Regions from separate parts of the Streptomyces syringium genome, predicted to be linked through region 1. Evidence: riboswitches for the same ligand, from Rfam matches in the RefSeq annotation. Region 1 holds a riboswitch; each other region holds the start of a gene.
The links. Region 1 has a riboswitch for cobalamin ahead of JO379_RS22755 (ribonucleoside-diphosphate reductase subunit alpha). Riboswitches for the same ligand answer to the same signal wherever they lie in the genome.
Positions count from the first base shown of each region.

Region 2: linked by a shared signal. The riboswitch ahead of metE (5-methyltetrahydropteroyltriglutamate--homocysteine S-methyltransferase) and the one ahead of JO379_RS22755 (ribonucleoside-diphosphate reductase subunit alpha) in region 1 are both predicted to bind cobalamin.
Region 3: linked by a shared signal. The riboswitch ahead of JO379_RS01885 (ABC transporter substrate-binding protein) and the one ahead of JO379_RS22755 (ribonucleoside-diphosphate reductase subunit alpha) in region 1 are both predicted to bind cobalamin.
Region 4: linked by a shared signal. The riboswitch ahead of cobN (cobaltochelatase subunit CobN) and the one ahead of JO379_RS22755 (ribonucleoside-diphosphate reductase subunit alpha) in region 1 are both predicted to bind cobalamin.

Region 1 is NZ_JAGIOH010000001.1:5,083,087-5,090,510, forward strand. It holds gene JO379_RS22750 (ribonucleotide-diphosphate reductase subunit beta) at 1-740, opposite strand, end outside; gene JO379_RS22755 (ribonucleoside-diphosphate reductase subunit alpha) at 731-3,112, opposite strand; adenosylcobalamin-variant (AdoCbl-variant) riboswitch at 3,282-3,378, opposite strand; gene mctP (monocarboxylate uptake permease MctP) at 3,653-5,278, opposite strand; gene JO379_RS34205 (DUF3311 domain-containing protein) at 5,275-5,631, opposite strand; gene JO379_RS22770 (MerR family transcriptional regulator) at 6,248-6,586, shown strand; gene JO379_RS22775 (cold-shock protein) at 6,924-7,127, shown strand; gene JO379_RS22780 (glycoside hydrolase family 3 protein) at 7,375-7,424, opposite strand, start outside.
Region 2 is NZ_JAGIOH010000001.1:7,076,040-7,083,463, forward strand. It holds gene JO379_RS30715 (endonuclease/exonuclease/phosphatase family protein) at 1-726, opposite strand, end outside; cobalamin riboswitch at 1,043-1,235, shown strand; gene metE (5-methyltetrahydropteroyltriglutamate--homocysteine S-methyltransferase) at 1,388-3,715, shown strand; gene JO379_RS30725 (hypothetical protein) at 3,891-4,235, shown strand; gene JO379_RS30730 (histidine phosphatase family protein) at 4,263-4,850, opposite strand; gene JO379_RS30735 (CbtB domain-containing protein) at 5,152-5,376, shown strand; gene JO379_RS30740 (CbtA family protein) at 5,398-6,168, shown strand; gene JO379_RS30745 (TetR/AcrR family transcriptional regulator) at 6,297-6,887, opposite strand; gene JO379_RS30750 (DUF2867 domain-containing protein) at 6,937-7,424, shown strand, end outside.
Region 3 is NZ_JAGIOH010000001.1:398,214-405,637, forward strand. It holds gene JO379_RS01870 (ATP-grasp domain-containing protein) at 1-1,040, shown strand, start outside; gene JO379_RS01875 (MFS transporter) at 1,037-2,308, shown strand; gene JO379_RS01880 (class I SAM-dependent methyltransferase) at 2,308-3,057, shown strand; cobalamin riboswitch at 3,113-3,295, shown strand; gene JO379_RS01885 (ABC transporter substrate-binding protein) at 3,326-4,354, shown strand; gene JO379_RS01890 (FecCD family ABC transporter permease) at 4,420-5,481, shown strand; gene JO379_RS01895 (ABC transporter ATP-binding protein) at 5,478-6,383, shown strand; gene JO379_RS01900 (ferric reductase-like transmembrane domain-containing protein) at 6,311-7,324, opposite strand.
Region 4 is NZ_JAGIOH010000001.1:6,591,181-6,598,604, reverse strand. It holds gene cobN (cobaltochelatase subunit CobN) at 1-1,179, opposite strand, end outside; cobalamin riboswitch at 1,270-1,414, opposite strand; gene JO379_RS28980 (ferredoxin-like domain-containing protein) at 1,487-2,872, shown strand; gene JO379_RS28975 (precorrin-8X methylmutase) at 2,916-3,560, shown strand; gene JO379_RS28970 (precorrin-2 C(20)-methyltransferase) at 3,557-5,068, shown strand; gene JO379_RS28965 (cobalt-precorrin-6A reductase) at 5,229-5,993, opposite strand; gene JO379_RS28960 (cobalt-precorrin-5B (C(1))-methyltransferase) at 6,107-7,258, shown strand; gene JO379_RS28955 (hypothetical protein) at 7,313-7,424, shown strand, end outside.

The DNA of each region.
Region 1 (7,424 bases):
GTGACCTGCTGCTGGAGCTCGTCGTCGAAGAGGTCGGGCTCCTCCTGGCGGACGGTGTCCACGACCTCGAACGCGAAGTTCATGTGCATGGTCTCGTCGCGGAAGACCCAGTTGGTGCCGGTCGCCAGGCCGTGCAGCAGACCGCGCGAGCGGAACCAGTACACGTAGGCGAAGGCGCCGTAGAAGAACAGGCCCTCGATGCAGGCCGCGAAGCAGATCAGGTTCAGCAGGAAGCGACGGCGGTCGGCCTTCGTCTCCAGCCGCTCCAGCTTCTCGACCTCATTGATCCACTTGAAGCAGAACTGGGCCTTCTCGCGGATCGAGGGGATGTTCTCGACCGCGTCGAAGGCGGCGGCACGGTCCTCCGGGTCGGGGAGGTAGGTGTCCAGCAGCGTCAGATAGAACTGGACGTGCACGGCCTCCTCGAAGAGCTGCCGCGACAGGTACAGCCGCGCCTCGGGGGAGTTGATGTGCTTGTACAACGTGAGGACGAGGTTGTTCGCCACGATCGAGTCGCCGGTCGCGAAGAACGCGACGAGGCGGCCGATCATGTGCTGCTCGCCCGGGGACAGCTTGGCGAGGTCGGCGACGTCCGAGTGGAGGTCGACCTCCTCGACGGTCCAGGTGTTCTTGATCGCGTCGCGGTAGCGGTCGTAGAAGTCCGGGTACCGCATCGGGCGCAGGGTCAGCTCGAACCCGGGGTCGAGCAGGTTCTTCTGTACGGGGGCGGTCACTGGCATGCCTCGCAGGACTCGGGGTTCTCAAGGGAGCAGGCGACGGCGTCGGCGTCCGGGGTCGCGACCTGCTGTACGGGGATGGTGGCGGCGGCGCCGGCCGAGCGGGCGATCCGGGTCGCCGGACGCGAGCGCAGGTAGTACGTCGTCTTGATGCCCTGCTTCCAGGCGTACGCGTACATCGAGCTGAGCTTGCCGATGGTGGGCGAGGCCATGAAGAGGTTCAGCGACTGGCTCTGGTCCAGGTACGGCGTACGGGCCGCGGCCATGTCGATCAGGGCGCGCTGCGGGATCTCCCAGGCGGTGCGGTAGAGGTCGCGCACCTCCTTGGGGATCCAGTTCATGTCCTGGATCGAGCCGTTGGCGTCCGTCATCGCGTCACGCGTGGTGCGGTCCCACACGCCGAGCTGCTTCAGGTCCTCCACCAGGTAGGTGTTGACCTGGAGGAACTCACCGCTGAGCGTCTCGCGCTTGAAGAGGTTGGAGACCTGCGGCTCGATGCACTCGTACACACCCGCGATGGAGGCGATGGTGGCCGTCGGCGCGATGGCGAGCAGCAGCGAGTTGCGCATGCCCGTCTTCGCGATCCGGGCGCGGAGCGCGTCCCAGCGGTCGGCCCAGCGCTGCTCGGCGTTCGGGTAGTGGTCGGGGTGCAGCACGCCGCGCGCGGTGCGGGTCGCGGACCACGCCGGGTGCGGGCCGTGCCGCTCGGCGAGGTCGGCGGACGCCTCGTACGCCGCGAGCATGATGCGCTCGGAGATCCGGGTGGACAGCTCCTTCGCCTCGGCGGAGTCGAAGGGCAGCCGCAGCCGGAAGAAGACGTCCTGGAGACCCATGAGGCCCAGGCCCACCGGGCGCCAGCGGCTGTTGGAGTTCCCGGCCTGCTCGGTCGGGTAGAAGTTGATGTCCACGACGCGGTCGAGGAAGGTCACGGCAGTGCGGACCGTGCGGTCCAGCTTCTCCCAGTCCATCTCGCCCTCGGCGCCCAGGTGCTGCGCCAGGTTCACCGAACCGAGGTTGCAGACGGCCGTCTCGCCGTCGTCGGTGACCTCGAGGATCTCGGTGCAGAGGTTCGAGGAGTGGACGACCTTGCCGGGCTCGGCGGTCTGGTTCGCGGTGCGGTTGGACGCGTCCTTGAAGGTCATCCAGCCGTTGCCGGTCTGCGCGAGGGTGCGCATCATCCGGGAGTACAGCACGCGCGCGGGGATCGTCTTGATCGCCTTGCCGTCGGCCTCGGCCTTGCGGTACGCCGCGTCGAACTCGTCGCCCCACAGGTCGACCAGCTCGGGGGTGTCGGCGGGGGAGAACAGCGACCAGTCGGAGTCCGCCTCGACGCGGCGCATGAACTCGTCCGGGATCCAGTGCGCGGTGTTGAGGTTGTGCGTGCGGCGGGCCTCCTCACCGGTGTTGTCGCGGAGCTCCAGGAACTCCTCGATGTCCGCGTGCCAGGTCTCCAGGTAGACACAGGCCGCGCCCTTGCGCCGGCCGCCCTGGTTGACGGCGGCGACGGAGGCGTCCAGCGTGCGCAGGAACGGCACGATGCCGTTGGAGTGGCCGTTGGTGCCGCGGATCAGCGAGCCGCGCGAGCGGATGCGCGAGTACGACAGGCCGATGCCGCCGGCGTGCTTCGACAGCCGCGCCACCTGGTGGTAGCGGTCGTAGATCGAGTCCAGCTCGTCCAGCGGCGAGTCCAGCAGGTAGCACGAGGACATCTGCGGGTGCCGGGTGCCGGAGTTGAAGAGCGTGGGGGAGGACGGCAGGTAGGAGAGCGTGCTGGTCAGCCGGTACAGCTCGGCCACGTCGTCCAGGGCCCGCGTCGAGTGGTCCTCGGCGAGGCCGCAGGCCACGCGCAGCAGGAAGTGCTGCGGGGTCTCGACGACCTGGCGGGTGATGGGGTGGCGCAACAGGTAGCGGCTGTGCAGGGTGCGCAGGCCGAAGTAGCCGAAGCGGTCGTCGGCGCCGTCGGCGAGCGCGGCGTCCACGAGGGCGTCCAGGCGCTCGGCGTGCGTCACGACGAACGCGGCCGTCTCGTCGGCGATCAGGCCCTCGCGGTGGCCGACCGCGACGGAGGCGGAGAAGGAGAGCGCGCCCTGTCCGGCCGCCTCTTCGGCGATCGCACGCGTGAGCAGTCGCGCGGCGAGCCGGGAGTACTCCGGCTCCTCGGCGATGAGCCCGGCGGCAGCCTCGGTGGCCAGGGACCGCAACTCGGCCTCGTCCGAGCCCGGGTGCCGGCCGCGCAGCGCGGCGGCGGCGACCTTGCCGGGGTCGGTGGCGGGCAGATCGGCGGTGAGGTCGGTCAGGGTGCGCAGCAGCGCGGTCCCGGGGCCGCCGGTCGCTTCCGCTGTCGCTGAGACCGGATCGGCGGGCGCGATGGTCACGTGGGGCTCTCCCTCGCTCGGCAGTGGTGTGGGCCGGGCGGACGGGCGCGACGGGCGCGTACGGGGACACCCCTGCACCAGGGCATGCCACGCAGCGTCCATCGGCCCAACCCGCGAGACCCGGACGATTTTGACGCCCTGTTCCGAGCGGAGGCTCGGAGCGGGCGCGCTGTCGGCAGGTCCTCGGACTCTGGGTACGTAAAACCGCACACATACACCGTTGCGGGACAGTTCCGGATTTCCACCGGATTCCCCTGCGGCGACAGCGAGGACGAGCATACATCTAGTGCTGCCACTCGTACGCGCCCCCACATGTTGTGTCGCGCGGTAATGAGCTGGGTGCGGAATGTGCTAGAGCGCCCGGGTGTTGGACCTCGATTCCCTTCTCGTACGAGCCCCCGTCACGGCCCTCCGGGGGCTCGCGCGAAGGCCTCCGAAGGGCCTCTGCGAGCGTCTCGGCGGCGCCCGCAAGGCGAAGGCCGCCGCCCCCCTGTTCGTCGGGGAGCGGCGGCCTCAGAGGCGCGGTCGGGGGTGTGGGGGTCAGTGGCCTCCGGGGGCTCCCGCGGTGGCCGCCGGGAGCTTCTCCACCACGCCCGGGTCGCCCGCGTCGGCCGTGTAGTCCGACGCCTTCGTCTGGTCCACGCCGTCCGGGGCGCCGAGCTTCCTGAGCACGAAGGTGAGGACGATCACCACGATGACGTTGAGGACGAAGGCCGTGAGGCCGATGTAACCCTTCTCACCGATGAGCGGGATGAGATTGGTGTTGCCGAAGTGGTCCTGCGTGGCGCTCGGCGTGTCGTACGCCCGCCAGGTGCCGTAGATCATTCCGGCCGCCCAGCCGCCGAGCAGCGCCCAGCGGTGGCACCAGCGCGTGAAGAGCCCGCCCACCAGGGCCGGGACGGTCTGCAGGATCCAGATGCCGCCGAGCAGCTGGAAGTTGATCGCGACCGTCTTGTCCATGGTGAGCACGAAGGCCAGCGCGCCGACCTTCACCAGCAGCGAGGAGAGCTTGGAGACCTTCGCCTCGTGCTCGGGCGTGGCGTCCGGCTTGATGAAGTCCTTGTAGATGTTGCGGGTGAACAGATTCGCGGCGGCAATCGACATGATGGCCGCCGGGACGAGCGCGCCGATCCCGATCGCGGCGAAGGCGACGCCCGTGAACCAGTCCGGGAACATGTTCTCGAAGAGTTGCGGGATGGCCAGCTGGCCGTTCTTGACCTTGACCCCGGCGGCGAGCGCCATGAAGCCGAGGATCGCCAGCAGCCCGAGCATCAGCGAGTACAGCGGCAGGATCGTGGTGTTGCGGCGGATGACGTTGCGGCTGCGGCTGGAGAGCACCGCCGTCACCGAGTGGGGATAGAGGAAGAGGGCCATCGCCGAACCGAGGGCGAGCGTCGCGTACGCCCACTGCGCGTCCGGTCCGGTCACCAGGGAGCCGCGCGGCTTGCCGGTCGCCGGGTTCTCGACCGCGAACGCCCCGCCCGCCTTCGCGAAGATGTCGTCGAAGCCGCCGAGCTTGATCGGGATGTAGACGATCGCCACGATGATCACGATGTAGATCAGCGCGTCCTTGACGAAGGCGATCAGCGCCGGCGCCCGCAGCCCGGAGGAATAGGTATAGGCGGCGAGCACCCCGAAGGCGATCAGCAGCGGCAGGTCCTTCATGAACCAGTTCGATCCGCCGCCGACGCCCATCACGTCCAGGACGGCCTGGATGCCGACGAGCTGGAGCGCGATGTACGGCATCGTCGCGAGGATGCCGGTGAGCGCGAGGGCCAGCGACAGCCCCTTGGAGCCGAACCGGCCGCGGACGAAGTCGGAGGAGGTGACGTAGCCGTGCTTGTGCGAGACCGACCACAGCCGGGGCAGGAAGGTGAACACCAGCGGATAACAGAGGATCGTGTACGGCACCGCGAAGAACCCGGCCGCGCCGCCCGCGTAGATCGCCGCCGGGACGGCCACGAAGGTGTACGCGGTATAGAGGTCGCCGCCCAGCAGGAACCAGGTGACCCAGGTGCCGAACGAGCGCCCGCCCAGCCCCCACTCGTCGAGATTGTTCGCGTTCTCCGCGCGCCGCCATCTGGAGGCGACGAAGCCCATGACGGTGACGACCAGGAAGAAGAAGATGAAGACGGCGAGCGCCACGCCGTTCACGCCGTCCTTCATCGCCGCTCACCACCCTTACGGGCGCGCTCCTGGCGCCTGACGATGACGTACGCGACGACGGTGAGCGCGGTCGAGAGGACCACCCACAGCATCTGGTACCAGTAGAAGAACGGCATACCGATGAACGTGGGGGTGAGCCGGGAGTAGGAGTCGACCCACAGCATCGCGCCGAACGGAATGGCCAGGCACACCCCCGCGACGACCATGGGCACGGTGACGGCTGATGCCGTACGCCCACCCTTGGGGCCGCCCTCCGGCGGCACCGTGGACGGTGACGTCGTCGACTGCTCGGGCAGCCGCGCGGCCGGCCCGGCCGGCGGCTCGGCGGGTGGTTCGGTCGGTGGTTCCGTCATGGTGGTGACTCCCCCCTGTGTGATCACTGCGTGATGCGCAGGAAATCTAGGGGAGGGTGCTACTGGGCGTCACCCCCTGTCCGCATATCGGTATGCGGTGTCATGCCTCGGCTGGAGCGGTCGCCACGCGCCCCGTCTGTGATCGAAGGCGACTATCTCTCCGACCAGCACACAAAAATCTATGTCGGTCAGCGTAGACATTGGGTGCTGGTGTGGTTATGGTTTCTCTTGTAGCCGAGATCGAGCAAGGCCCGGCAGAGATGAACTGCCGGGCAGCAGCACCGTAGTTCGCAGTACCCAGCGGTGCCGGCAGTACGCAGTACCCGTTTGATGAGTAGTTCGTACAGAGGTTCGTACAGAGGGAAGAACGGAGGAGCCCCGCGCCATCAGGATCGCCCGGGCGGATCGCTGAGCCCGGGTACCGCAGGACATCGTCAGTGAGGTGGTCTCCGGTCAGACAACCGCGATCCCCGCACCCCCGACAGCATCTCGGTCGGGTCCGCGGAAACAGAAGGCCGACGCAGTACTAGGGTCGGCAGATGGTGTAGCAGTTCCTTCGGGGCCCTGGTGCCGTATGGCACCAGGGCCCCTCCATGCGTTCCACGGAGAGGTGCAGATGACAGCAGACGACTCCTTCGGCCGTCTCGATGACGACGACTACCCCGCCTACACCATGGGCCGGGCCGCCGAACTGCTCGGCACCACCCAGGGCTTCCTTCGCGCCATCGGCGAAGCCCGCCTGATCACCCCGCTCCGCTCCAAGGGTGGCCACCGCCGCTACTCCCGCTACCAACTGCGCATCGCCGCCCGCGCCCGCGAACTCGTCGACCAGGGCACCCCGATCGAGGCCGCCTGCCGCATCGTCATTCTCGAGGACCAGCTCGAGGAAGCCCAGCGCCTCAACGCGGAATACCGGCGTGCCGCCGAGTCGGTGAATCCACCGCCCGCGGTCTGAGGCCGTGCGCACCCGAAGAGCGACCGCACTTCCTGAAAGGTTGCACTTCGGGTGGACCACTATCTATGACCGCGAGGTGAGGGTTCAGCGCGTCGCGCGGGGAGTGTTTTTGCCGCCACTGAAAGAGTGGAATTACGTACCATACGTGGGCTGTTGCCGCATGCTACTGTCGAGCTCAGTTGCAGTTGTGTTCCCAAACTTCAAGCGCCTCCGTCGGCACTCTCAGCCACTGGAAAGCGTTTTCGTACTGCCGGTCATTTTCTGGGCGGGCTTCATCGCGGCGACCCGGTATCCGCGCATCGCGGGTGCCGGCGTACGGCACCAAAGGAGATACGGCATGGCGTCAGGCACCGTGAAGTGGTTCAACCCGGCCAAGGGCTTCGGCTTCATCGAGCAGGACGACGGCGGTGCCGACGTGTTCGCCCACTTCTCGAACATCGCAGCTCAGGACTTCCGTGAGCTGCTCGAAGGCCAGAAGGTCACCTTCGACATCGTGCCGAGCCCGAAGGGCCCGACAGCCGAGAACATCGTTCCCGCCTGACGCCGGCGCGTACTTTGCAGCTGGGGCCCGCATCCCTCGGGGTGCGGGCCTCAGCTGCGCGCGTTTCCCGCAGGGGTGTCACCCTTTCGGAGTCGCGCCCGACGGCATCCGGGATTTCGCGTCCGCATGGCGTCAGCCATTTCATCGCCTGCACTCCGCACCGGATTCACGGCGGCCGAATTCGCATTCCATTCGGTCCTTTCCGTAATGCCCCCTTGCTCTCCGCTGCGGGAATTCCTTGACCGGGTCAATTCGCCGGGGGCGTCACATCGGCTACTCCGGCGAGGAGTTCCGCCG
Region 2 (7,424 bases), 2.0 Mb from region 1:
GCCGTGGAAGGTCGCGTACTGCGCCCCGCGCTGATCGGCCGTGTCCCAGGAGTCCACGAGCGAACCCTGTTCGAGCATCGTGTCGTAGACGGGGTTGCCGTGTGCGGGGACGTTGAAATCGCCGGTGACGATCCGGGGCAGGGCCGGATCCAGACCGCGCAGCCGGGTGGTGATCAGCGCGGCGGAGCGCTCGCGCGCGTTCTGATGGGCGTGGTCGAGATGGGTGTTGAGGGCGTAGCACTCGCCCCCGGTGAGCAGATCGCGGAACCGGACCCAGGTGACCATCCGGATCACAGTGTTGCCCCAGGTCGCGGAGCCGATCAGATACGGGGTGTCGGAGAGCCAGAAGTGGTCGTACGCGACGGGGGCGAGCCGCCGCACGTCGTGGAAGACGGCGGTGAACTCATCGCGGCTGCCTCCCGCGCGGCCCGTGCCGACCCAGGCGTAGCGCGGCCCGAGATCGTCGGCGATGTCGCGCAGCTGCGCGTACAACCCCTCCTGGGTGCCGAGGAGATGAGGGCGCTCGTGGCGCAGCAGCGTGCGCATGACGGGCCGCCGATCGGCCCAGGTGTTCGGCGGGGTGTCGGAGGCGTAGCGGAGGTTGAAGCTCATCACCCGCAGCGGACTCCGGCCGCCACCACCCCCGACGGGCCCGGCCGCGGCCGACGCGGCCACGGCCCGCAGCGCGGTGCGGCGGTCGAAAGGAGCGTGCGCGAAGGCGGTCACGGCGACTCCAGGGTCCGGGCGGGGTCCGGGCGTACCGGAGATTCTCATGCGTCACATGGACCGCCCGCAACGGTGCCGTGGGCGGCGGGTGCGGCCGCCGCGGCGGTGACCACCGGGGTGCCGCACGCCCGTGCCTCCAGGGCGGACAGGCCCCGCCCGGGCCGCCGCCCGGCACGTCGGGCCGGGCGTCCACGCCGTGCCGGGTCGGCACGCGCGGAGTGTCCACCGGCGGATACCGGCCACGCGTCAAGATCGAATCCTTGCGCGGATTCCCCTACCGGTCCTTCCGCATTGTGTCTAGGGTGGGGGACGCAGCTGGTTCGCCCCGCCCGCCAGGCGGGAGCGTCGCAAGAGGGAACCCGGTGGAAATCCGGGACTGCCCCGCAGCGGTGAGTGGGAACGACCGCCGTCATACGCACTGGACGCCCACGCGTCCGGGAAGCGACGGCCAGTAGGTGCCCGGCGGCCCCAAGGCCCCAGGGCGCGCCCGCGAGTCCGAAGACCTGCCACTGCCCGCGCGCCACCCGCGTGCGGTGATCTCGGTGGCCCCGAGGGAGGGCCGGCGGTGGCAGGCAGGTGTGCCCAGCGCGCCCGCCCTCTTCGTCGTCCCTTCGCGCCCGGGTCCGCCGTGGTCATTCCGCGACTCGCGAAGGAGAGTTCCGTGACCGACCGCAACACCACCCCGCCCTCCCGGGCCACCGTCCACGGCTACCCCCGGCAGGGCCAGTCCCGTGAGCTGAAGAAGGCCATCGAGGGCTACTGGGCGGGCCGCGTCACCGCCGACGCCCTGCACACCACCGCCGCCACTCTGCGCCGCGCCGCCTGGCGCCGGTTGACGGAGGCCGGCGTGGACGAGGTGCCCACCGGCGACTTCTCGCTCTACGACCACGTCCTGGACACCACGGTCATGGTCGGCGCCATCCCCGAGCGGCACCGCGCCGCCGTCCGGGACAACGCCCTGGACGGCTACTTCGCCATGGCCCGCGGCACCCAGGAGGCCCCGCCGCTGGAGATGACGAAGTGGTTCGACACCAACTACCACTACCTCGTCCCCGAACTGGGCCCGGACACCGTCTTCACCGCCGACCCCGCCAAGCCGCTCGGCGAGCTGCGCGAGGCCCTCGCCCTCGGCCACACGGCCCGCCCCGTCCTGGTCGGCCCGGTCACCTACCTGCTCCTCGCCAAGCCCGCCCCCGGCGCCCCGGCCGACTTCCAGCCCCTCACCCTCCTCGACCGGCTGCTCCCCGTGTACGCCCGGGTGCTGGCCGAGCTGCGGGCCGCGGGCGCCGAGTGGGTCCAGCTCGACGAGCCCGCGCTCGTCCAGGACCAGTCGCCGGCCGTCCTCAGCGCCGCCACCCGCGCCTACCGCGACCTGGGCGCGCTCGCCGACCGGCCCCGGATCCTGGCCGCCACCTACTTCGACCGCCTCGGTGACGCCCTGCCCGTCCTCGCCAAGTCACCCGTCGAGGGACTGGCCCTGGACTTCACCGGCCCCGCCGCCGCCAACCTCGAAGCCCTCGCCGCGGCCGGCGGCGTGCCGGGCAAGCGCCTCGTCGCCGGCGTCGTCGACGGACGCAACATCTGGATCAACGACCTCGAACACTCGCTGGCCACCCTCGCCACCCTCCTCGGCCTCGCCGGCCGGGTGGACGTGGCCCCCTCCTGCTCGTTGCTGCACGTCCCGCTCGACGCCACCGCCGAACGCGACGTGGACCCCCAGGTCGCCCGCTGGCTCGCCTTCGCCCGCCAGAAGACCGAGGAGATCGTCACCCTCGCCCGCGGACTGAACGAGGGCACGGACGTCATCGCCCCGCAGCTCGCCGCCAACCGCTCCGCCCGCGCCTCCCGCGCCGCCTCGGCCCTGACCCACGACCCGGCCGTCCGGGCCCGTGCCGCGGCCGTCACCGAGCGGGACACCCGCCGCCCGCAGCCGTACTCCGAGCGGACCGCCGCCCAGCGGGCCCGGCTGGGTCTGCCGCTGCTGCCCACCACCACCATCGGCTCGTTCCCGCAGACCACCGAGCTGCGTACCGCCCGCGCCGATCTGCGCGCGGGACGGATCGACGCCGCCGGCTACGACGAGCGCATCGCCGCCGAGATCCGCGACGTCCTCGCCTTCCAGGAGAAGGCCGGGCTGGACGTCCTCGTCCACGGCGAGCCCGAACGCAACGACATGGTCCAGTACTTCGCGGAGCGGCTCACCGGCTACCTCGCCACCCAGCACGGCTGGGTGCAGTCCTACGGCACCCGCTACGTCCGCCCGCCGATCCTGGCCGGCGACATCTCCCGCCCCGAGCCCATGACCGTGGCCTGGACGAGCTACGCCCAGTCGCAGACCGAGCGCCCGGTCAAGGGCATGCTCACCGGCCCCGTCACCATGCTTGCCTGGTCCTTCGTCCGCGACGACCAGCCGCTCGCCGACACCGCCCGCCAGGTCGCCCTGGCCCTGCGCGACGAGGTCTCCGACCTGGAGGCCGCCGGGACCGCCGTCATCCAGGTCGACGAGCCCGCGCTGCGCGAGACGCTGCCGCTGCGCACCGCCGACCGGCCCGGCTATCTGGCCTGGGCGACCGAGGCGTTCCGGCTGACCACCGCGGGCGTCCGGGCGGACACCCAGATCCACACGCATATGTGCTACGCCGAGTTCGGCGTCATCATCGGTGCCATCGAGGAGCTGGACGCCGACGTCATCAGCCTGGAGGCGGCCCGCTCGCACATGCAGGTCGCCGACGAACTCGCCGTGGCCGGATACGGACATGAGGTGGGCCCGGGCGTCTACGACATCCACTCGCCCCGGGTGCCGGGCGTCGAGGAGACCGCCGGCCTGCTGCGCAAGGGGCTCGGTGCCATTCCCGCCGAGCGTTTGTGGGTCAACCCCGACTGCGGCCTGAAGACACGGGGCTGGAGCGAGGTCCGTGACTCCCTGGAGCATCTGGTCCGGGCGGCCCGGCAGGTGCGGGCCGAGCTGACCGGCGCCGACATGCGCTGACGCCGGTCGCCCTCCGCCCTGATCAGGGGGTGACAGCGGGCGTGGCCCCGGCACCGAGGTGCCGGGGCCACGCCCGCTGTTCACGGCCAATCCCGCTCAAGTGGCCCAAATCGCAACGGACTCTCATGATTGACTGCCCCCACCGGTCATGCCCCCACAGGAGAGGACGGCCACGATGAGCAGGCGCCCCGAGCCGCGTCGAATGATCATCGGTGGGGAGGAGGCGGTGGTGGTGGCCCCCGAGGAGTACGAGCGCCTGGCGACCACCCGCAGACAGGTGGGCGCGCAGGGCGCCCGTATCCGCGTCCTCAAGCACGAACTCCAGCATGCCCTGGCCCTGTTGACGGCCGTCGAGTCCTTACTGGCCGACGTCCCGCACGGCCGTCCGGGGCCGCCCTTCGACGGCGGGGGCGGCGGTGACGCCGGTCATCCGGCGGCCTCCTGCGTCCGCTGCGGGCTGCTGGAGCTGATCCACCGGAGGCCGTCGGCCGGGACGCGGGGCGGGCTGACCGCCCTGTGAGCCCCGGTGCGCCCCGGTGCCGGTTCATCAGGCCGGTGGTGCCGGCTCCGGGGTGAGCGGGCGGCCGCAGCGCAGGTTCCAGCGTCCGGCCCGGCCGGTGAGTTCGGTCAGCGACAGCGGGGGCACGTCGAGCCGCCAGAAGAGCCGCGGGGACAGCCCCAGCGCGTGCACGACCGCCGCGCGGACCACCGCGGGTTCCACGACGGCGAGCAGCCGGCCGTCGTCGTCGGTCCGCCCGTCCAGCCAGGAGCCGACCCGGCCGACGAGGTCCAGCAGCGACTCGCCGCCGTGCGGCGCGGCGCCGGGGTCCGCCAACCAGGCGGCCACCGCCTCGGGTTCGGCCGTGGACAGCTCGGCCAGCCCCCGCCCGCGCCAGCCGCCCACCTCGAGGTCCCGCAGCTCGGGCACGGGGGCGGGGGACAGGCCGAGCGCGGCGGCCGTCCCGTGGCAGCGCGGGGAAGGGGCGCAGAGGGCGGCCGACATCCGGGGCAGACCGCCGGCGGCGGCGCGGGTCTGCCGGGCCCCGGCGTCGTCGAGCGGGGACCCGTCGTCGAAACGGGCCTCGCGCAGTGCGGCACTCATCGCCGGTGAGAGCAGCGTCACACGTACGGTCATGGTCCTCAACTCTCCTCCCGGGCGGGCCCGGTCGGCCCGCGCCCAGCAGACCACGAGGGGGCGAGCGGGGCGCGCGCGGGGGTGCGCCTCCGCACGCCGTAGCGCCCCGGTCGCGTACACGGTACGGTCGCGTGTACATGACGACGGTGTGACGGAAGTCCGGTGAGAACCCGGCACGGTCGCGCCACTGTGTACCCGGCGAACGCCCCCGATCCACGCGGGGCGCTGGCAGGGAAGTCAGACCCGGCACCGTCGTTGACAGCACCACGATCGGGACGCGTGTTCCCCAGGAGGTTTTGCCATGGCCCAGTCAGCCGCCCCCGCGACCGGTACCCCCGCCGTACCGGCGATCACCCCGATCTCCCTGAAGGAGATCGCCCCGTGGACGCTCTTCTTCGGGATCCTCGCGCTGATCCTGCTGTACTTCGTCGGCGCCGAGCAGGGCGCCACCGCCCTGATCTCCGGTGAGGGTGTCCACGAGTGGGTGCACGACGGCCGTCATCTGCTCGGCTTCCCCTGCCACTGAGAGACCAGGGGTCAAGAGCTCGTGAACTCCATTTCCGTACGGGCCCTGCTCGTACGCGGCATGCTCGCCGGCCTCGCCGCCGGCGCGCTGGCGCTGCTCACGGCCTATCTGCTCGGGGAATCCCGGGTGGATGCGGCCATCGCCTTCGAAGAGGCGCACAGCCACGACCACGGCGGCGGTGAGGAGCTGGTCAGCCGCTCCCTGCAGTCGACCGCGGGGCTGGCCACCGGCATCCTCGTCTACGGGGTCGCACTGGGCGGTATCGCCGCCCTGGTGTACTGCTATGCGCTGGGCCGCGTCGGCCGTTTCGGCCCGCGCGCGACGGCCGCACTGGTCGCGCTCGGCGCGTTCGTCGCTGTCTATCTGGTGCCGTTCCTGAAGTATCCGGCGAACCCGCCCGCCGTGGGCGACCCGGACACCCTGGACCAGCGCACCGCGCTGTTCTTCCTGATGATCGCGCTCAGTGTGCTGCTCACCGTGGGCACGGTGATCCTGGGCAAGCGGCTGGTTCCCCGCCTGGGCCATTGGTACGCGAGTGTCGTGGCGGGCGCCGCCTTCCTGGTGGTGGTGGGGATCGCCTTCGCGTTCCTGCCCTCGGGCGAGAACGTGCCGGAGGGCTTCCCCGCCGTGCTGCTGTGGCAGTTCCGTCTCGCCACGCTGGCCGTCCAGTTCGTCCTGTGGGCCGGTTTCGGCCTGCTCTTCGGTCACCTCGCGGAGCGCCTGCTCCTCGCCAAGGCGGGGGACCGGCAGGGCGACGAGGCGGCGTCGAGGACGGTCACCGCGGCGAACTGAGCGCGCGGAGCGCACGCCGGAAACACCCCACCTGTCCCGTGGGTCCGGAAAGGGCACGCCCCTGCCGGTCCACGGGACAGTCGCGTTCGGTGCGTCGTCCGGGTGGAGACTGCGCGCCCGCTCAGGTGTCAGTCCCGGCGCAACAGCATGTCGATGATCGAGTCGAGGTGGTGGGCCCGCCCCTGGCCCGGCGGTAGGGCCTCCGGGACGGCGTTGACCAGCTGTCCGTGGCCGAGGAAGCTGGTGTAGCCCAAAGTGCCGCGCAGCCGGGCCTCTTCGGGGTTGAAGCCCAGCTCGGAGAAGAGCTGGGTGAGATAGCCGAGCCGGCGCTCGGTCACCCGTCTCACCACCGTGGCGACCAGCGGGTGCCCGACGGTGGCCAGCAGCGAGACCTCCAGCGGGCTTTCGGTCACCGCCTCGGTCGCCTGGGTGAAAAGGCTCCGCAGCCGCACCTCGGGGTCCGGCTCGGCCGACAGCGCGGCGATGACCGCCTCGGTGCGGGTCTCCTCCCAGCGCAGCAGCGCGGCCTCGATCAGCGCCTCCCGGCTGGCGAAGTGCCAGTAGAAGCTGCCCTTGGTCGTGCCCAGCCGGACGGCGAGCGGTTCGACCGCGACGGCGGCCAGCCCGCCCTCGCCGATGGCGGTGAGCGCCGCGTCCGCCCAATCCAGCGCGCTGAGCCGCTGTCGTCCGCCGGGTTCCCGCAATCGCCGTTGCACCATGACCGTACGCTACCGTACGGTTGAACATACGCCAGCGTATGGAGGGGCAATGCGCACGGTCCGCAACATCCACGAACGCGTCATCGAGGCTCCGGCGGAGACGGTCGGGGCCCTGCTCGACCGGCTGTCGTCCGACGACGACCCCATCTTCCCCACCCCCGCCTGGCCCGCGATGCGCTTCGACCGCCCGCTCGGAGTCGGGGCCGAGGGCGGCCACGGCCCGGTGCGCTACCGCGTCGGCGCCTACGAGCCCGGCAGCCGCATCCGCTTCGACTTCGCCCCGCCGTCGAACGGCTTCCACGAGATGGCCGTGGAACCGCTCGGCCCCGGCCGCTGCCGCGTGCGGCACACCCTGGAGCAGACCCAGCGCGGCACCGAGGCACTGGCGTGGGCCCTCGCGATCCGCTTCGCACACGACACCGTCGTCGAGGAGGTCTTCGACAACATCGAGCGCGTGACGACCGGTTCGTTGCGGCGCGCGGTGCGCTGGTCCCCGTGGGTCCGCTTTCTGAACCGGCTGGAATGGGACAAGCCGGT
Region 3 (7,424 bases), 4.7 Mb from region 1:
ACCTTTGCGGCCTTCCCGGGCTGCGGGGGCTCATCAGCTCGACCGACACCTGGACCCTGGTCGGTGCCGAGCTGACGGCCCGCTTCCGACTGCCCGGCCTGGACGCCGCCGTACTGGAGCTGACGCGGGACAAGGCAAGGGTGCGCAACGTGCTTTACGAGGCGGGCCTGACGAGGGGCCGCGCGGTGGAGGCCGGAGCCCTGGGGGCCGACGCCGACTACCCGCGCCGGCTGGGGAAGGAGGTGGGCTTCCCCGCCGTCCTGAAGGACACCGCCGGAACCGGCAGCCAGAACGTCTGGCTCGCCCGTGACGAGCCGGAGCTCGCAGAGGCCCTGCGCGCGGCCGGCGGGCGGCGGCTGACCGGCCGCCTCTTCGCGGAGCCGTACTTCTCCGGGCCTCTCTACAGCGCCGAGACACTCACCTGGGAGGGACACACCAGGCTGCTGGGCGTCTCCAGCCGGCTGATGTCGCACGAGCCGCGCTTCCGTGAGGAGATCACCGCGTTCCCCGTCGCCTTCCCCGAGCCGCAGCGCCTGTCGCTGGAGAAGTGGCTGGGCGAGGTGCTCGCGGCCGTGGGTTACACCGACCGGTTCGCCCATGTCGAGTTCGCCCTCACCGTGACGGGCCCGGAGATCATCGAGATCAATCCCCGGATCGGCGGCGCTCTCGTCGCGGAGGGCATGTGCCGGGCGCTCGGCTGCAATGTGTACGAGGCGATGGTGGAGGCCTCTCTCGGCCGTCGTCCCCGCCTCATCGACGCGGAGCTTCCGGGCGGCCCGGCGGTCGCGTTCGTTCTCGGATATCCGGAACAGGCAGGAGTGTTCACGGGGGTGACGGGGCTCGACCGGCTGGAGGGCATGCCGGGGTCGCCCGCCTGGTATCCGGTCAAGCGCGTCGGAGACCGCATCGAGTACCTGGGCGACAGCCGGGGCTACGCGGGCATCGTCTGGGCGGAGGCGGAGACCGCTGAGCTGGCCACCCACCGCGCCGTGGCCGCCGCCAACGCGGTACGGGTCCACACCGAGCGGGCGGCCGGGTGAGCGCAGGGCGGGCCACGGCGACACCCCTCGGCATCTCGCTTCTCCGGCTGAGCGGACCGCTGCGGTTCCTGCTGGTCAGTTCCTTCCTCATCCCGCTGGGCAGCTTCATGGTCCTGCCGTTCATGTCGGTGTTCCTGCACGAACGGCTCGGCATGGGCCTGGGAGCGGTGGGGCTGGTCCTGGCCGTGGCGTCCCTCGTGCAGTTCTCCGGTGGCGTGGTCGGCGGGGCGCTCGCGGACCGTATCGGCCTGCGGCGCACCATGGTGTGGGCCCTGACGGTACGTACGGCGGGCTTCGTGGGTCTGCTGCTGGCGTTGCGCTGGCCGCCGCTCGTCGTGGGCGCGCTGATCCTCACCTGTTGCGGTGCGGCGCTGTATCTCCCCGCCAACAAGGCCTATCTGGTGCGCGGCGTGGACGACGAGCGGCGGCCGATGTTCCTGTCGGCCGGGAACGCGGCGCTCAACGCGGGCATGGCGGTCGGACCACTGATCGCCGGCCCGTTCGTGCTGTCCTCACCCGGCTGGCTGTTCCTCGCGACGACAGCCCTGTTCCTGGGCGTGACGGCCGGCCACGCGCTGCTGCCCACGGAGAGGACCCCGGTGGGGCCGGCGGGCGGAGCCGTCGGCGCGGACCCGGGGAAGGCCGATGGTCTCCCGGTGAGCAGGGGCCTGCTCTCGGGAGTGGCACCGCTGCCGTTCGCGGCCAATCTGCTGGCCTTCTATCTGTACTTCCACTTCCAGCACTATCTGGCCGTGTTCGCGGTGGAGCGGGCGTCCAGCGAGTTCTACAGCCTGGTGCTGCTCACCTGCTTCGTCCTGGTCATCGTGGTCCAGCCACTGGCCTCCGGCCGGATCCGCCGGATGCCGTACCGGCGGGCGCTGGTGGGGGGCTTCCTCGCGCTCGCCGCCGGAATGGCGGTCCTGTCGGCCGGCACCAGGACGGCGCTGCTGCTGGGCGGCGCGCTGATCACCTTCGGTGACATCGTGTTGTTCCTGAAGAACGACTTGGAGGCCTTGCGCCGCAGTCCGCGCTCCGATGCCGTCGTGTTCGGGCAGCAGCGTCTCGCGGCCGGCCTCGGCGCGTGCGCGAGCGGGATTCTCGGCGGGCAGCTCTACGGTCTCGGCCTCGACGCCGGGGAGACCGGCTGGTTCTGGCTGGCGGCCGCGGCTCAGTGTCTGCTTCTCCCGCCCCTGCTGCTCGCGGTGCGCACGGCACCGGGTGCGGGGAAACCGATCGACTCGACGACGCGAAGGAAGGCCGGTTCCTGATGACACGGACGGACGGGTTCGAGGACGACGAGTTCTGGACCGAGTTCTACGACTTTCTCTTCTCCGAACAGCGCTACAGCCAGGCGGAGGAACTTCTCGACTCCTCTCCCCTGTTGGCCTTCACTCCCGGGGCCCGTGTCCTGGACCTGTGCTGCGGCCCGGGTGTGTTCACCGTTCCGCTGGCGCGTCGCGGCCACCACGTCACCGGCGTGGACCGCAGTCCCGCGATGCTGGAGCGGGCGCGGGAGTTCTGCGGGGCGGCGGGGGCGAAGGCCCGGTTCGTCCGGACCGACGCGCTGCACCACGTCGAGCCGGAGGCCTACGACGTCGTGCTCAACATGTTCACATCGTTCGGGTACTTCGAGGAACACGCCGCCAACATGCGGGTGTTGCGCAACATGCGTGCTTGTCTGGAACCCGGTGGCCGTCTGCTGCTGGACGTGGCGGGCAAGGAGCTCCTGGCCCGTAAGGTCGTGCCGCCGAAGGTCGTCCACCGGGGCGGTGATCTGCTGGTGCAGACCGACACCGTGCTCGACGACTGGGCCCGGCTGCGCAGCGACTGGGTGCTGGTCCGCGGGGACCGCGTTCGCCGGGCGAGCCTGGTCTGGTTCGTGTACAGCGCGGTCGAACTGCGGGCGATGGCCGAGGAGGCCGGCTTCGAAGAGGTCGAGATCTTCGGTGGCTTCGACGGCCGGCCCTACGACCAGGACGCCGAACGACTGATCCTTCGCGCCTCCCGTCAGGGCTGAATGAGGCGGAGGGGGGCGCGAATTGATCGATCGTGCGCCCTTTCCCGCCTCGCCCGCCACTCGTAATATCACCGGGTCATCGTCGCGACGGGGAATCAGGAAGCCGGTGTGAATCCGGCACGGTCCCGCCACTGTGACCGGGAAGCGATACCTCTGGGGGAGACCACCGCGAGAGCGGTCGGAGGCCAGGGGACGTCGCTCCGGGAGTCAGGACACTGTCCCGTCGCGAGGGCTGTCCGAGGAGCGCGGACTCCGCAGGAGGCATCACATGTACGACGGCATCCACCGTCTTTCCTTTTCGTCCCCCACCCGTCGGCGGATCATCCGTTGTGCGTTGGCTTCGGTCCTTGCCACGAGCTTCCTGGCAGGCTGCGGAGCGACGGACCCTGCGGACGACCGGGCCACGGCCCCGCGGGCGAAGGGGTTTCCCGTCACCATCGACAATTGCGGCACCCGGACCACCTATCGGAAGCCACCCGCCCGGGTGGTGACCATCCACCAGCACCCGGCCGAGCTGATGCTCGCTCTCGGGCTGAAGAAGGCGATGGTCGGCACGTCGTTCCCCGACTCCGCGGTGCTGCCCGAGCACCGCCGCGACTTCGGCCGGATTCCCGAGCTGGCGAAGAAGGAGCCGTCCTTCGAGACCGTCGTGGACGCCGAGCCCGACTTCGTGTACGGCGGCTACGGTTCCGCCTTCGCGGAGAAGGAGGGGCGATCCCGCAAGGTGTTCGCCGAGGCGGGCATCGACACCTATCTCAACCGCGAGTACTGCGGCAAAGGCCGCGTGGCCATGGCGGACGCCTACGAGGAGGTCCGTACCATCGGCCGGATCTTCGGCATCCAGGGCAGGGCCGACGACCTCGTGACGCGCCTCGAGGAACGCGTCGCCAGGACGACCGAAGCGGTCGAAGGCAGCCGGCCGGTGCCGGTGTTCGTCTACGACAGCGGGGACAAGGCGGCCTTCACGGCAGGCGGCAAGAGCCTGGGCACGGAGATCATCCGGCTGGCCGGAGGGCGCAACGTGTTCGGCGACCTCGACGAGGTCTTCGGTGACGTCTCCTGGGAGCAGGTCGTCGAGCGCAAACCCGAGGTCATCGCCATCTACGACTACCGCGGTTCGGGCAGTGTCGAGCAGAAGAAGAAGTTCCTCCTGTCCCACCCCGCCCTCGCCGACGTGCCCGCCGTCAAGAACCAGCGGTTCACGGTACTGCCGCTGACCTCGACCCTGGTCGGTGTGCGGCCCCCCTACGCGGTGGAGGATCTGGCCCGCCGACTGCATCCCGAGCGGTTCCGGTGACGGCCCGTCCGTCGGCCGTGGCGGACACGGCCGACACGGCATCCCGGCGCTCCAGGACGGTCCGGATGCCACCGCGCGGACGGCGCAAGGTGCCCTATCCGCTGGTCCTGGTGCTTCTCGGCGCTCTCCTGCTGGTCTCGGTGACGGCCGGGCTGACCATCGGCTCGGTGAACGTGCCGCCCGGTGAGGTGTGGGGCATCGTCGCCCACCGCGTGGGGGCGCCGTGGCCGGAGCCGGCCTGGACCCGGGCGCGCGAGACCATCGTCCTCGACGCCCGGGCTCCCCGGGTACTGCTCGGCGCGGTGACCGGCTCCGGGCTCGCGGTGGTCGGCACGGCCATGCAGGCCCTGGTCCGCAATCCGCTCGCGGACCCGTATCTGCTGGGCGTGTCCTCGGGCGCCTCGCTGGGGGCGGTCCTGGTCATCGTTTCCGGTGTGACCCTGTTCGGCACGCTGTCGCTGTCGGTGTCCGCCTTCGCGGGAGCCCTGCTCACCCTGCTGCTGGTGTACGCGACCGCCCGGGCCACCGGTCGGATCACCTCCGTCCGGCTGGTGCTGTCCGGAGTCGCCGTCGCCGCCGTCGCGACCGCCCTGACCGACCTCGTGCTGCTGACCGCCGACCGTGGCAACCAGGCCCGCGAGGTGCTCGCCTGGACACTCGGGGGCCTCGGCGGAGTGCGGTGGGACACCCTCTGGCTGCCGGCGGGCGCACTGCTGGTGGCCGTCGCGGTGCTGATCCTGCGGGCCCGGTCGCTCAATCTGTTGCTGGCGGGCGAGGAGGCTGCCACCACCATGGGGCTGGATGTGGCGCGGTTCCGCGGCCGGATGTTCGTGCTGCTCTCCCTCGTCACCGGTGTCCTGGTGGCGGCGGCCGGGCCCATCGGCTTCGTCGGGCTCATGCTGCCGCACATCGTTCGTCTCTTCGTCGGCGGGGACCACCGTCGCGTCCTGCCGGCGGCTGCTCTGGCGGGGGCCGTCTTCCTGGTGTGGGCCGACATCACGGCCCGTACGGTCGCCGCACCGCAGGAGATTCCGGTCGGGGTGCTGACCGCCCTGTGCGGTGGCCCCTTCTTCCTGTGGCTGATGCGCCGGGACGCCCGGCGGGGCACCGGCCAGGGGGTGGAATGAGCGCGACCGAACTGTGCGTGGAGGGCCTCACGGTCACCGCCGGGGCACACCGCCTCATCCACGACGTGTCCGTGAACGCCGCCCCCGGTGAGGTGGTCGGGGTGGTGGGGCCCAACGGCAGCGGCAAGTCGAGCTTGTTGCGCACCGTCTACCGGGTGCTGCGCCCCGACACCGGGCGGGTGATCGTCGACGGGGCGGACGCCTGGCAGCTGCCCGTACGGCGGCTGGCACGCACGCTGGCGGCGGTGGTGCAGGAGCCCGGCGCCGATTTCGATCTGGTGGTGCGCGACGTGGTGGCCATGGGGCGCACTCCCCACAAACGTCTGCTCGACGGGGACACCGCCGAGGACACCCGGCTGGTGGATTCCGCACTGGCACGGGTCGACGCGACGGAGCTGTCGGACCGCCCCTTCGGCCGGCTCTCGGGGGGCGAGCGACAGCGCGTACTGATCGCGCGGGCACTGGCCCAGCAGCCCACTCTCCTGGTTCTCGACGAGCCGACCAACCACCTGGACATCCGGCATCAGATGCAGGTGCTGGGGCTCCTGCGCCGACTGCCCACCACGGCCCTGGTCGCGCTCCACGATCTCAACCTGGCCGCCTACTACTGCGACCGCCTCTACGTGCTGCGGGACGGCGCGGTGGCGGCATCGGGGCCGCCCCGGGAGGTGCTCACCGCCCGGCTGCTCGCCGAGGTCTACGGAGTGACGGGAGAGGTCACCCTCCATCCCAGGACCGGCGCGCCCCACGTCACCTTCTTCCCCGAGGAGACGGCATCGGGCGGGGACGTGGTGGTGGCCGAGAAGCCGGCCGCGGCCATCGACGGGCGTCAGTCCGAGCCGTGGTCGTGCGGCGCCTGCGGCGAGGGGGCGGGTGCGGGGCGTTCCCGGCCGCCGTCGTGACCCGAGGCGACCACGGCGACGAGGCCCACGAGCACCGCGCCGACCGCGACCCGGCCCGCCACCCGGGCTGCCCATGCCGGGAGCCGGGGCGGAGACGGCCGGTCGGTGCCGCCTCCGCGCCGGCCGGGCCACGTGAGCCGTTCGGCGCGGCGGGCGGGGCGCAGCAGCCGGAGCAGGAGCAGCGCGGCGACGGGGAGTTGCAGCAGCCACAGCGCGGTGCGCGGCCACTCGGCGTACCAGACGTTGGTGCCGTACAGCAGGGTGTGCCAGACGCTGAGGACGTAGACGACGACGATGAAGCGGTGCAGCCTGCGCCAGGTGTGCGGGCCTATACGGTGCCGGACGTAGAAGAGCAGGCCCAGGGGGATGGCGAGATAGAGGGCTCCCTGCCCGATGGGGATGGCGAGCCGACCGGTTCCCGAGGAGTATCCGCCGGGCACGAAGGTGTCCACGAACGCTTCCCAGAAGCGCTCGGTCCACGTCGATTCCGCTTTGTAGCGCACGAGTTCCGCCGCGAACATCAAGGCGTGGGCGACCATCAGCGCCAGGGTGGTGAGGCTGGTGACACGGTGCCAGCGTTCGAGCCCGGCCCTGGAGATCGGCAGCCGGCCGGGCCGGGGACCGGAGAGGAGCAGCCCGAGCATGATCGTGATCCAGGCCCACAGCAGTCCCGACCAGCCGAACGCCTGGCTGAGGAAATACATCCAGTAGGCGCCGGCGTCCTTCATGAAGGGCATGACCGCGACCGTCGAGGACTCCCCCGAGCGCACGCGCGCGAAGAGGAACAGGAACACGGTCGCGGTGACGGCCAAGGCGGCGCAGACATCGGGTACGGCGGACCGTGCGTCGGCCTTCAGCGCGGGCCCGCCGCGACGCCGAGGACCGTCGGGCTCGCGTACGCCCTCTTGACTGCCGGAAGCGGATGCCGCGTCAGGACTCATACGCCGATCCTTCCGCGCGGGGGCCTGCCGTGTCCCAGGATCACCGATTCCGGTCCGCGTGGCTTGTGTTGACGGGAGCCTGCGAGGCATCCGGGGGCCG
Region 4 (7,424 bases), 1.5 Mb from region 1:
GTAGATCAGCTCGTCGCCGTCACCGGACGCGAGGCCGGGGACCTCCTCCGTACCGAAGTCGTAGCCCTCCTCGCGCAGTCGGCGCAGCAGCGCCACGGCGCTGGCGGGGGTGTCGAGCCCGACGGCGTTGCCGATGCGGGAGTGCTTGGTGGGGTAGGCGGAGAGGACCAGCGCGAGGCGCTTGTCGGCCGCGGGGATGTGGCGCAGCCGGGCGTGGCGCACGGCGATGCCGGCGACGCGGGAGGCGCGCTCGGCGTCGGCCACGTACATCGGCAGGCCGTCGTCGTCGACCTCCTTGAAGGAGAACGGGACGGTGATGAGGCGGCCGTCGAACTCGGGGACGGCGACCTGGGTGGCGGCGTCGAGCGGCGAGAGGCCCTCGTCGTTCTCCTCCCAGGCGCTGCGGGGTCCGGTCAGGCACAGGGCCTGGAGGATCGGCACGTCGAGCGCGGCGAGGGCGCCGGCGTCCCAGGACTCGTCGTCGCCGCCGGCGGAGGCCGCCGCGGGCTTGGTGCCGCCCGCGGCGAGGACGGTGGTGACGACGGCGTCGGCGGTGCCGAGCGCCTCGATGAGCTCCGGCTCGGGGGCGCGCAGCGAGGCGACGTACAGCGGCAGGGCGCGGCCGCCCGCGTCCTCGATGGCCCCGCACAGGGTTTCCACGAAGGCGGTGTTGCCGCTCATGTGGTGGGCGCGGTAGTAGAGCACCGCGATGAGCGGGCCGGTGGCGCCGGGCTTGGGGGTGCGCTCCAGCGGACCCCAGGTGGGGGCGGGGGCGGGCGCCTCGAAGCCGTGGCCGGTGAGCAGCACGGTGTCGGAGAGGAACCGCGCGAGCTGTTCGAGGTTGTCGGGGCCGCCGTGCGCGAGGTAGGCGTGGGCCTCGGCGGCGATGCCGATGGGGACGGTGGAGGCCTCCATCAGCTGGGCGTCGGGCGCCTGTTCGCCGGTGAGGACGACGACGGGGCGGTCCCCGGCGAGCAGCAGGTCGAGCCCCTCCTGCCAGGCACGGATGCCGCCGAGGAGGCGGACGACGACGAGGTCGGTGCCGTCCAGGAGGGCGGGCAGGTCGTCAAGCGCGAGCCGGGCGGGGTTGGCCAGGCGGTACGGGACCGGGCCTCCGTGAGCGGCAGCCGCGCGGGCGCTGAGCAGGTCGGTGTCGGACGTCGACAGGAGAAGGATCACGCGGCGCTCCCCAGGGCATCGAGGGTCGCCCGGGGTACGCCGGACCGGATGGTGCGCATGCGGCGGCTGGCCTTCCTCGGGGTCCGCGCCCCGGGCGGTTGGAGGACGGCGGGAGTTCCTGACTCGCCCGGCATCGCTGCCGGGCTCACAGTGGCGGGACCGTGCCGGAGTCTCACCGGCTTCCTCCCCTGACGCCGTCGCTGGCGTTTGGCGGACCAGAGGACGAACAAAGAGATTCTGGCCACCGGTGAGCATAGTAAGCGCTGGCCGTTTGGCACAGGACGGTGCACCCGGTGTGATCGTCGGTATGCTCGCCGCCATGCCCGTCACCCCCCCATCCCCCTCGGAGCGGGATAAACCGGCCGCCGGCGGACGGACCGTCCGAGCGGGCGGCGACGCCTGCCCCGGAGCGCTGCGGCTGCACACCGCGGACGACGGTGCGCTGGCGCGCGTCCGGTTGCCCGCCGGGCTGTTGACGGCCCGTCAGGCGATGGCATTGGCGCTGGTCGCCGAGGAGCTGGGCGACGGGAACCTCGACATCACCTCGCGCGGCAACGTCCAGCTGCGCGGGCTGTCCGACGGCTGCGGCGGTGAACTGGCCGGCCGGTTGCGGGCGGCGGGGCTGCTGCCGTCGGACCGGTACGACCGGGTGCGCAATGTGGCGGCCTCGCCGTTGTGCGGTCTGGACGGGGCCGTGGAGCCGTCCCCCGCCGGGGCAACCGATGTGCAGGCCTGGGCGCGCGCCCTGGACGCACTCCTGTGCACCCCCGCGTCCGATGCGCCCGACCCCTCCGACGGCCTGGATTTGTCAGGTTTGTCGGGTCGTTTCCTCTTCGGCCTGGACGACGGCCGCGGCGACATCGTGGCCCTCGGCCCCGATGTGACATTGATCGCAAGCGGTGCGGGGCAGGCCACCGTGTGCTTCGCCGCCACCGGGCCCGGTCTGCGCATCGCCGCCTGTGACGCGCCGCGCGCGGCCGTGCTGGCCGCGCGCGAGTTCCTCGCGGCGGCGGCCCGCGGCGGCGCCAAGGCCTGGCGGGTGCGGGACCTGGCCCCCGAACACCGCCCGCGCGTCGAAGCGTTGGGTGACCGGCTGACGGCCGCGGGCATCGACTGCGTCCCGCTGCCCCGGCCCCGTCTCCCGCACGGGCCCCCGGTCGGGCCCGGCCTGGTCACCGGCGGGGACGGGCGGTGCGCCCTGTCGGTGACCGCGCCGCTCGGGCGGCTGACCGCCGCCCAGTGGCGGCTCGTGGCCACCACGGCCGACCGGGACGGGACGGGCGAGCTGCGTGTGACACCCTGGCGCGGCATCGTCGTCCCCGGCCTCCCGGCCGGTACGGCCCGCTCCCGGCTGACGGCGCTCGCGGACGCCGGACTCGTCACCTCCACCACGTCCCCCTGGCACCGGGCGGGCGCGTGCGCGGGCCGGCCGGGCTGCGCCAAGTCCCTCGCGGACGTACGGGCGGACGCGGCGGCCTGCCTCGCGGGACTGCCCCCGGCGGGGCTCCCGGTGTACTGGTCCGGCTGCGAGCGGCGGTGCGGCCACCCGGGCGGGACATGGGTCGACGTGCTCGCGACCGGGGACGGCTACCGGATCGCGGTACGGGACGGGGAGACGGAAACGAAGACGGAAACAGCCAGAGCGGGGGGACTGGCCGACGCGGTCGCGGCGGCTCGTACCTCCGCGGACTGACCCTGCACGACACCACCAGGCGCAACCCAGCAAGCGAGGCACAGTGTTCGAGTACGAGAAGGACGGCGCGTCCATCTACCGCCAGTCCTTTGCCACCATCAGGGCCGAGGCCGACCTCGGCGGACTGCCGCCGGACGTCAGCCAGGTCGCGGTGCGCATGATCCACGCCTGCGGGATGGTCGATCTCGTACGGGACCTCGCGTACTCCCCCCAGGTGGTGGCGCGGGCCCGCGAGGCGCTGCGCGCCGGGGCGCCGATCCTGTGCGACGCGAACATGGTCGCCAGCGGGGTGACCCGCAAGCGGCTGCCCGCGGACAACGAGGTGCTGTGCACCCTCGCCGACCCGTCGGTGCCGGAGCTGGCACGGCGGATGGGCACGACCCGCAGCGCGGCGGCCCTGGAGCTGTGGCGCGAGAAGCTCGACGGCGCGGTCGTCGCGGTCGGCAACGCGCCGACGGCGCTGTTCCGTCTGCTGGAGATGCTCGCAGAAGGAGGGGCAGGCGGGGCGGCGGCGCCGCGTCCGGCCGCGGTCATCGGCATACCGGTGGGCTTCATCGGTGCCGCCGAGTCCAAGGACGCCCTGGCCGACAGCCCGCTGGGGCTCGACTATCTGGTGGTGCGGGGCCGTCGCGGCGGCAGCGCCATGGCAGCGGCGGCGATCAACGCGATAGCGAGCGAGGAAGAGTGAACGAGCAGCCTTCGACGACGGGCCGACTGTACGGAGTGGGCCTCGGCCCCGGCGATCCGTCGCTGATGACCGTGCGGGCCGTCGAGGTCATCACCGCGGCCGACGTCGTCGCGTACCACAGCGCCCGGCACGGCCGCAGCATCGCGCGCACCATCGCCGAACGCCATCTGCGCCCCGACCACATCGAGGAGCAGCTGGTCTACCCCGTCACCACGGAGACCACCGACCACCCCGGTGGCTACCGGGGCGCGATGGAGGAGTTCTACGAGGAGGCCGCGGCGCGGCTGGCCGTCCACCTGGACGCCGGGCGCACGGTCGCGGTGCTCGCGGAGGGCGACCCGCTCTTCTACAGCTCGTACATGCACATGCACAAGCGGCTCGCCCACCGCTACCCGACGGAGGTGATCCCCGGGGTCACGTCCGTCAGCGCGGCGGCGGCCCGGCTGGGTGAGCCGCTGGTGGAGGGCGAGGAGGTCCTGACGATCCTGCCGGGCACGCTGCCCGAGGAGGAGCTGACGGCCCGCCTGGCCTCGACCGACTCGGCCGTGGTGATGAAGCTCGGCCGGACGTTCCCCGCCGTGCGGGGCGCGCTGGAGAGCGCGGGCCGGCTCGCGGACGCGCGGTACGTCGAGCGCGCCACGATGCCCGGGGAGCGTACGGGCCTGCTGGCCGACGTGGGCCCGGCGTCGGTGCCGTACTTCTCGGTGGCGGTGCTGCCGAGCCGCGTCGACGCGGCTCCGGCCGCCTCGGGCCGGGGCGAGGTCGTGGTCGTCGGGCTCGGCCCGGCCGGCCCGCTGTGGCTGACGCCGGAGGCGCGCGGCGAGCTGGCGGCAGCCGAGGACATCGTCGGCTACAGCACGTACGTGGACCGGGTGCCCGTCCGGCCGGGCCAGCGACGGCACCCGTCCGACAACAAGGTGGAGTCCGAGCGTGCCGAGTTCGCGCTCGACCTCGCCCGGCAGGGGCGGCGGGTCGCCGTCGTCTCCTCCGGCGACCCGGGCGTCTTCGCGATGGCGACGGCCGTCCTGGAGGTCGCCTCCGAGGACCCGTACCGCGAGGTGCCCGTGCGGGTGCTGCCCGGCATGACGGCGGCCCACGCCGCCGCCTCACGGGCGGGCGCGCCGCTCGGCCACGACTACGCGGTCGTGTCGCTGTCCGACCGGCTCAAGCCGTGGGAGGTCATCGCCGAGCGACTGCGGTCGGCCGCGGCGGCGGACCTGGTCCTCGCCCTGTACAACCCCGGCTCCCGCAGCCGCGTCTGGCAGGTCGGCAAGGCCCGCGACCTCCTCCTGGAACACCGCCCGGCGGACACCCCGGTCGTCCTGGGCCGGGACGTGGGCGGTCCGGAGGAGAGCGTACGGATCGTCCGGCTCGGCGAACTGGACCCGGAACAGGTCGACATGCGCACGATCCTCATCGTGGGCTCCACCCAGACCCGCACGGTACGGCGTGGTCCCGACGGCGGCGAGGAGATCGTCTGGACGCCCCGGCGGTATCCGGAGGGGTAGCCGTTCACCTGCGGCGGGCCTGGTGCGGTCCGGGCGGTCCGCACCATGCGGGCGATCGTTTCCCGCCTTCGGCCGGCGGGCGGGACGGGGGCCGTCGGCCTGGGGCGGGTCCAGCCGGAGGCCGGGCCCGCAGCGCCTCCGCCCCGGGGACAGCGGAGGGTCAAGCCCGCCCGCCCTGCATGGTCGCCCGCACCCATTCCACCGCCTCCGCCGGGTCCGGCGCGACGGGCACCCCCTCCGGCGCCGGGGGCCGGCGGACGATCACCACGGGGATGCCCGCCTGCCGGGCGGCGACGAGCTTCGCGGCCGTCGCCGCCGCCCCGCTGTCCTTCGTGACCAGGACGTCGATGCCGTGGCGGCGCAACAGCTCCGCCTCGCCCTCCACCGTGAAGGGGCCCCGGGCCAGCAGCACCTCCGTGCGGGCCGGCACCGGCGGTTGCGGGGCGTCCACGGAGCGGACGAGGAACCACATATCCTCCAGGTGGGCAAAGGCCGCGAGGCCCATCCTCCCGGTGGTCAGGAACGCCCGCTTCCCGAGCGCAGGGATCGCGTCCGCCGCCTCGGCCAGCGAGCCGACCGGGTGCCAGTCGTCGCCCGGCTCCGCGACCCAGCCGGGACGGCGGAGGGCCAGCAGGGGAACATGGACGTCCGCGGCAGCCCGTGCCGCGTTGCAACTGATCGTGCCGGCGAAAGGATGGGTGGCGTCGATGAGCGCGTCCACCTGCTGCTCGCGCAGCCACCGGGCCAGGCCCTCGGGCCCCCCGAACCCACCGATCCGCACCTGCCCGGCGGGCAGTCGCGGTGCGGCGACGCGCCCCGCCAGCGAGCTGGTGACGCGCAGCGCGGGATCGGCCGCCAGCTCGGCCGCGAGCCGTCGCGCCTCGGTGGTGCCGCCGAGGATCAGGACGTGGCGTGGCCTGTGCACCGCCGGCCTCCCGGGTCGGGCCCGCGGGCGCGGGCCGGTGTGCCGGGCGCACGGCCCGGCCGGTGCCGCCGCGGCACCGGATGGTCAGGTTAGCCGGACCGGCGGAGCCCCCCGTGACTGACGTCAAGGCCGAACCCACCCCGAGCGGGCGCGGTGCGCAGCTCGCGCACACCGGGCTCCGGCACGGCTGGACCACCGGCGCCTGCGCGACGGCGGCGACCACCGCCGCGTACACCGCGCTGCTCACCGGCGACTTCCCCGACCCCGTGACGATCACCCTGCCGAAGGGGCAGACCCCCGCCTTCGCGCTTGCCGCCGAGGAGCTGCGCGACGGCGGCCGGACGGCCATGGCGGCGATCGTCAAGGACGCGGGCGACGACCCGGACGTCACGCACGGGGCGTTGATCCGGGTCACGGTCCGGGCGCTGCCGCCCGGCTCCGGGGTCGTCTTCCGGGCGGGCCCCGGGGTGGGCACGGTCACCCGGCCGGGGCTGCCGCTGGCCGTCGGCGAACCGGCGGTCAACCCCGTCCCCCGACAGATGATGCGCGATCACGTGGCCGAGGTCGCCGCCCGGCACGGGGGCGCCGGGGACGTAGAGATCGAGGTGTCGGTCGATCACGGCGAGGAGATCGCCCGCTCCACCTGGAACCCGCGCCTGGGGATCCTGGGCGGCATCTCCATCCTCGGCACCACGGGCATCGTCGTCCCCTACTCCTGCTCGGCCTGGATCGACAGCATCCGGCGCGGTGTGGACGTGGCCCGCGCGGCGGGGCGCACGCATGTGGCGGGCTGTACGGGCTCGACGTCGGAGAAGGTCGCGGTCGCCGTGCACGGGCTGCCCGAGGACGCCCTGCTGGACATGGGCGACTTCGCGGGGGCGGTCCTGAAGTACGTCCGCCGTCACCCGGTCGACCGCCTCACCGTCGCGGGCGGCTTCGCGAAACTGTCCAAGCTCGCCGCGGGCCATCTCGATCTGCACTCGGCCCGCTCGCAGGTGGACAAGGGCTTCCTCGGCGAGCTGGCCCGCCTGGGCGGCGCGGACGCGGAGCTGACCGCCGCGGTCGCCGCCGCCAACACCGGTCTGGAGGCCCTGACCCTGTGCGCGGCCCGCGGTGTCCCCCTCGGCGACCTCGTCGCCCGGGCCGCCCGCGACGAGGCCCTGGCGGTGCTGCGCGGGGCGCCCGTCTCGGTCGACGTCATCTGCATCGACCGCGCGGGCACGATCGTCGGCCGGGCGGAGCCGCGCGGTCCGGCCGGGCGCTGATCCCGGACCGCTCGCGGTAAGGTCACCGCGAAGATCGTCAAGGGGGATTCATACATGCACCACCGTCGTCGCGCCACGAGCACGTGGGGCCTTCCAATACTCGTCGGCGCGCTGGTGGCCACGTCCGGTTGCGGCGGCCGCTCCCCCGACGCGACGCCCCCGGCCG